One region of the Micromonospora sp. URMC 107 genome, then DNA from elsewhere that is predicted to be linked to it. Evidence: riboswitches for the same ligand, from Rfam matches in the RefSeq annotation. Region 1 holds a riboswitch; the other holds the start of a gene.

The links. A riboswitch is a leader RNA that binds a small molecule or an ion and turns the genes downstream of it on or off. The one in region 1 is predicted to bind cyclic di-AMP.
Region 2: linked by a shared signal. The riboswitch ahead of ACSNN9_RS22380 (C39 family peptidase) and the one ahead of ACSNN9_RS05365 (coiled-coil domain-containing protein) in region 1 are both predicted to bind cyclic di-AMP.

What each region holds. Positions count from the first base shown of each region.
Region 1 is NZ_JBPQTK010000014.1:29,669-32,947, forward strand. It holds gene ACSNN9_RS05360 (YibE/F family protein) at 1-1,287, shown strand, start outside; cyclic di-AMP (ydaO/yuaA leader) riboswitch at 1,454-1,585, shown strand; gene ACSNN9_RS05365 (coiled-coil domain-containing protein) at 1,589-2,605, shown strand; gene ACSNN9_RS05370 (carbonic anhydrase) at 2,895-3,279, opposite strand, start outside.
Region 2 is NZ_JBPQTK010000116.1:128-3,406, forward strand. It holds gene ACSNN9_RS22375 (hypothetical protein) at 36-803, shown strand; cyclic di-AMP (ydaO/yuaA leader) riboswitch at 1,111-1,251, shown strand; gene ACSNN9_RS22380 (C39 family peptidase) at 1,480-2,325, shown strand; gene ACSNN9_RS22385 (alpha/beta fold hydrolase) at 2,431-3,174, shown strand.

The DNA.
Region 1 (3,279 bases):
ACGGTGGTGCCCCTCTTCGTCGCCACGGTGATCGCGGCGCTGGTGCTCTGGCCGTGGGACTCGCGCGATCCCGCCGCCGGCACCGAGCCGCCCCGCCACCACGGGACGGTGACGCGGGTGGTGACGGAGCCCTGCCCGCCCGCCCCGGAGACGCCGGAGGGGAGCCCGGACGCGGCGCAGGGCCCCTGCGGCACGGTCACCGTGCGGGTCGAGGACGGCCCCGACGCCGGCCAGCAGGTGGAGACGCCGGTGCCGGCCGGACCCGGCGCGCCGACCGTCGCCGTGGGCGACGAGATCATCCTGGTCGAGCTCACCGACCCCGCCGATCCCACGGCCAGCACCTACAACATCGCGGAGCACCAGCGCGGCAAGCCGCTGCTCTGGCTGGTCGCGCTCTTCGCGGCGGCGATCGTCGCCTTCGGGCGGTGGCGCGGGCTGGCCGCGCTGGCGGGCCTGGCGGCGAGCTTCGCCATCCTGCTGACCTTCGTGCTGCCCGGCATCAGCGCCGGGAACCCACCACTCCTGGTCGCGGTCGTCGGCGCCGCTCTGATCATGTTCGTGGTGCTCTACCTGACCCACGGGGTGACCGCGCAGACCTCGGTCGCCGTGCTCGGCACGCTGGGCAGCCTGGTGCTGACCGGCGTCCTCGGCACGATCGCCACCGCCGCGACCCACCTGACCGGGTTCGGCAGCGAGGACGCCACCACGTTGTCGATGTACCAGGCCGACGTCGACCTGCATGGCCTGCTGCTGGCCGGGATCATCATCGGTTCCCTCGGCGTGCTCGACGACGTCACGGTCACCCAGGCCGCCACGGTCACCGAGCTGGCGCACGCCAACCCCGGGCTGTCCCGGATCCAGCTCTACCGGGCGGCGACCCGGGTCGGCCGGGCGCACATCGCCTCGACGGTGAACACCATCGTGCTGGCGTACGCCGGCGCCTCGCTGCCGGTGCTGCTCCTGCTGACCGCCGACTCGCGGGCGGTGACCCAGATCCTCACCAGCGAGTTCCTGGCTCAGGAGATCGTCCGCAGCGCGGTCGCCACCCTGGGCCTGATCGCCGCCGTGCCGCTGACCACCGGGCTGGCGGCCGTGGTGACCGCGGCGGGCCGGCGGGGCGGGGACGCCACGGACCGAGCGGCGTCCGTGCCCGCGCCGACGCCCCGGCCGGCGGCCGACCGGTCCGAGGCGCTGGAGGCGCTCAGCGGGCCGCGCGCCGCGGACGCGCCGTCCGCCGCTCCCGGCGGATGGCCCGGCCGGGACAGGAGCACGGACACCGCATGGTGACACTCCTCAGCGTGACCGATCAGGACGCCCGACCTGATAAACGCGTCACTGCTCACCCTCCGCCATTACGAAATAACGCATTTAGTCGGCTTAGGGACGTAGATCCCCGGGAGTGCTCTCGGGTAACCTCGCTGCCGGTCACCGCCGAAGGCGCGCAGCGGCGCCTGCGGTGCCGCCGCCCAATCGCCGCCAGGCGAGCCGGGGACCCAGGTACGTGGGGTGAATCCGCGACAGCGGTAGGGGCCACTTCCGCCCCGAACCCGTCAGCTAACCCGGTCGGCGGTCGACGGAAGGGAAAACTGTGACGGCACCCCTACGCCGCTGGTTGACGCCCGTGGTGGCCGTGCTCGCCGCCCTGGCGGTCTTTGCCGGGCCCCTCCCGGCGGCGGCCGCGCCCACCCCGCCCAAGCCCTCCGGGCACGGGGACGACGAGCCCAAGCTGCTCGACGACCTGATCGAGGCCCGCAACCGGTCCTATGTGCAGGCCCAGGCGAAGCTGAAGAAGTCGGAGGAGCGCCAACTCGAACTGGCCCTGGAAGTCGACCGGGCACAGGCCGAACTGGACGCGCTCGCCCCGCAGGTGAGCCAGATCGCCGCCCAGTCCTACCGAACCGGGCGGATCGGCGCGGTGTCGATGCTGCTGGACACCGCCAGCCCCGACTCGTTCGTCCGCCGCGCCGCCGCCCTCGACGAGATCAACCTGGTCAACTCCAAGAAGCTGGCCGAGGTGAACGCGATCAGGGACCGCGCCAAGCAGGCCAAGCTGGCGGTCGACGCCGAGGTGCGCGAGCAGCAGAAGCTGAAGAACGAACTGGCGCGCGGCAAGCGCGAGGCGGAGAAGGCGCTCGCGCTGGTCGGCGGCAGGGGGCTGACCGACGGCAAGGTGGTCGCCACCTCGCCGGTGGCCCGGATGGCGCCGGGTCGCACGGCCGACGGCGACTGGCGGCCGCTGTCAGCCACCGAGGACGACCCCACCACCTCCGGCCGAATCACCGCGCGCACCCTGCACATGTACAAGGAGGTCAGGCGGGCCGGCTTCAACCGGTTCGTCGGCTGCTACCGCTCCGGCGGGCCGTACGAGCACCCGAAGGGCCGGGCCTGCGACTGGTCGCTGCAACGCAGCGGCTTCTCCCCCTGGCACAACGACGACACATACATGTACGGCAACAACCTGACCGCCTTCCTGGTCCGTAACGCCGACCGGCTCGGCATCTACTACGTGATCTGGAACCGGCAGATCTGGTTCCCGGCGACCGGCTGGAAGTCCTACAGCGGCCCGTCGAACCACACCGACCACGTGCACGTCTCACTGCTCTAGCCGAGACCCCACCCACAGGGCCGCCCCGCCGGACGCGCGGCGGCCCTGTGGCGTCGCGTGGGACCGGCCGCGGGAACGGCGGGTCGGGACAGGCCGCAGGCCGGAACGGGCGGGAGACGGGCCCTCGCGCCGCGACACGGCACTCCGGGGCACGACACGGCGGGGCACGGCACTCCGGGGCACCGCACGACGGGGCACCGCACGACGGGGCACCGCACGACGGGGCACAGCGCGGCGCGGTAGGGCGCCGCGGGCGGGGCCGAGGGCCGACCGGCGGAGGGCCGGGGGATCAGGCGAGCGCGGCGCTGGCCGCCGGCTCCGGCGCGTCGACCGCGCGGGCGGGCACCGCGGCCACCGTCCGCACCTCGCCGGCGGTCAGCCGGTACGACATGCCGACCACCCCGCAGCGACCGGCGGCCACCTCGGCGGCGAGCACGGCGGAGCGGCCCAGCATCGCCTCGACGGTGTGCGCGATGTGGATGTCGACGATCCGGTCGATGTCGTCCACGCCCTCGGCGGCGGCCCGGCGCAGGCTGGGCACCACCGCGTCGACCACGGCGCACAGGTGCCCGACCGGCGGGGTGCCGGTGGCGTCCGCCGCACGTGCCGCCTGGACGGCCCCGCAGGAGTCGTGCCCGAGCACGACCACCAGCGGCGTGCCCAGGACCGTGACG
Region 2 (3,279 bases), on a different contig from region 1:
GCCCCGCCGCCGCACTCGTCCGTGAGGTGCCGACCATGGAGACCGTCCTCTACCAGTTCCTGATCGAGGTGCCGCAGGCCGCCGTCATCTGGTCGGTCCTGCTCCTGCTGGCCCTGACCGTGCTCGCCGTGCTGGTCGCCCGCCCCGAGTGGGCCCGTCCCGTCGACGCTCCGGTAGCGCCGCCGGCCGACGATCCCGCGACGGAGGTGGCCGACGCGGCCGACCTGCGCCGCTACGCCGAGGAGGTGGCGGTCGCGGCGGCCCGGGCCGCCCGGACCGCCCGGCGGCGACGGGCCGACTGGCTCGCCGCGCAGGAGGAGGCCGACCGGGCCTGGCAGGCGTACGACGAGGCGGAGACGGCCGCCCGCCGGTTGACCGCAGCCGCCCTCCTGCCCGCCCCGCACACCCCACGCACGCCCGCCGAGTACGCCGCCCGGGAGCGCTGGCTGCACCACGCCGCGATGGCCGCCCACTGGCGTGGGGACCTCTCCGCCCGTCAACTCAGCGACGTGTTCGCCCGCCGGGCGGGCTGGGATCCCCGGCGGCACCCGGCCGAGCAGGAGATCGTGCTGGCCCGCGCGGTACGCGACGCGAAGCGCGCTCGCCACCGCGCCGCCGCCGAACGGGAACGGGCCGCGTGGCGCGACGCCGACCTGGCCGCCGAGGCGGCGCGGGCGCTGGCCGTGGAGGCGTACGCCGCGGCGGCCCGGCTCCGCCCGGGCCGGCTCCCCGCGCCGCGGGCGGCGTCCGCCGCGCCCCGGCCCGTGCCCGCGGCGCGCTGGCGGCCCGCCCGGGTGGGCTGACCGCACGCCGTCCCCGCGACGTCGAGGAATCCTTCGGTGACGCCGGTCACCATGCCGGCGAACCGGTCAACCGGCGCGGCGCGGTCGATTCCCGCCGGGCTTTCGACGCCGATGTCCGCCACTCGTCCCGTTGTCACCCTAAGGTGCGCTCAGAAACGGTCGTCCCATTGAGTCGCGTCAGTGGCGAAGTGCCCGCAAAAATTGCCGCTAGATCAAGGTTTAACCAGGTGGGACGGGGTTGGCAGGGCCTGGGCCGGCCAGTAGTGTCGGCGCGTCCGGTGCGGTACCCGATCGCCAGAGGCGACGCCGCGCCGACCCGCCTAATCGTGAACGACGAACCGGGGACCCAGTGCTTGTTGGGGTGAATCCGTGGGCCTTGGGCCCGTGGTAGGGCGTTCTTCCCGCCCGAATCCGTCAGCTAACCCGGTCGGCGGTGTCGGAAGGAGTTCCATCCCCATGCCACACCCGTCCACCCCTCGGTTGTTCCGCCGTCTCCACGGCGCCGCGGTGCCTGTGCTCGTCCGTCCGCCGGTAACGAGCTGACCCACCGGTCACCGTCCGTCGCCCGGCATCCCGGGCGCATCCCCTGAGTGGTCCACGACCCGCCCGGACGTCCGTCCGCGCGGCGGTCCGCCCTGCCCTCGGCGCGGACCGACGACCGCTCACCCCCGAGCCCGTGGAGGAAACCGTGAAGCACCACCTCAAGCGACAGCTGCGTCGCCTCACGTCCGAGCGTCCGTACCAGCTGGCCGCCGCGTCCGCTGCGGCGCTCGTGCTGGCGTCGGGCTCCGGCGCGCTGCTGGCCGGCACCGACGAGGCCCCCGCCGCCGCGCAGGCCCCGGTGGCCGCGACCGAACTGCGGGACGACACCGCGGCCTCGCGCAGCCAGGCCCGGGTCGCGACCGCCCCGTCCAGCGTCGCCCCGGCCCCGTCCAGCGCCGCCCCCTCGGCCAGCGCCACCAGCGCCGCCCCGGACCCGGACGTGACCCGCAAGCCGGCCCCGCCGAAGCCCCCGGCCGACAAGACCCTGGACTACGACTACCAGGCCCAGACGACCTTCTACAACTGCGGTCCGGCGGCCGTCCGGCACGCCCTCAGCGCCGCCGGCATCGCGCGCAGCCAGGACGCCCTCGGCGCCCAGCTGGGCACCGACCAGATGGGCACCGACTCGGCCCAGGACACCACCCGCGTGTTGAACGCGACGGTCAAGGGCGACCCGTACCGTACCCGGATGATCCCGGGCGGCGCCGCCACCCCGGCCCAGATGGACCGGCTCCAGGCCGACGTGGTCGCGGCCATCGGCGACGGGCGGGGCGTCGTGGTGAACGTCGCCGGCAGCGCCACGGACACCGAAGGCGGCTGGCACTCCTTCCCCGGCGGCCACTACATCGCCGTCGTGGGCTACCAGGACGAGGGGCGGCTGGTGAAGATCGCCGACTCGGCGAACCCGGCGACCGCGTCGTACTGGATGAGCACCATCGCCCTGGCGAACTGGGCGGCCACCCGCGGCTACTCCGCCTGAGCGACAGCGCCGGGCGTCGGCTCCCCGTCCCGGGGGTCGGCGCCCGTTGTCGTGTCCGGGTCAGGGCCCTCGCCCGCGGCGTCCCGTGGTGGCACACTGCGCCCCATGGTCGATGAATCGGGTGACCGGGACGGCCGGCGGGTGCTCCTGCTGCTGCACGGGATGGGCGCCACCGGCGAGGTGTGGCTGCCCTGGGCGCCGCTGCTGGAGCGTCGCTGGGCGGGGCGGTGGCTGGCGCCGGACCTCGCCGGCCACGGCTGGTCGCCGCCGCTGCCGGCGTACTCCTTCCCGGGGCTGGCCGCGCGGATCGCCACGGGGCTCGCGGCGGGGGACCGGCTCGTCGTGCTGGGGCACTCCCTCGGCGGGGTGGTCGGCCTGGCGCTGGCCGCCCGGAGCGCCGGGCTGCCGGTCGACGCCGTGATCGGGCTCGGCATCAAGGCCGTCTGGTCGCCGGCGGAGCTGGCGAAGGCGGGGGAGCTGGCCGCCCGCCCGGTGACCTGGTTCGCGAGCCGGGACGAGGCGGCCCGCCGCTACCTGCGGGTGGCCGGCCTGACCGGGCTCTTCGCCCCCGACCATCCCGTCGTGGAGGCCGGGCTGCGGCAGGTCGACGGCCGCTGGCGGCTGGCGATGGACCCGGCCGCGTTCGGCGTGGGCGCGCCGGACCTGCCCGCCCTGCTGGCGGCGACCGACGTGCCGGTGCTGCTGGCCCGCGGCGAGCACGACCCCATGGTCACCGACGCCCAGCTCAAGGAGCTGGGCGTGCCGGTCGCCACCCTGCCCGGTCTCGGCCACAACGCCCACGTGGAGGCCCCCGAGGCGGTCCTGGCCCTCGTCGACCCGTACCGCTGACAGCTGCCCCGCCCCGAGGCGCGGCGTCGAGGATTCCGGGTGCGGACGACCGTCGCGTGCCGCAGCGGCGGGAGCCTGACCCGGAGAGGGGCGCCCGAGCAGGGT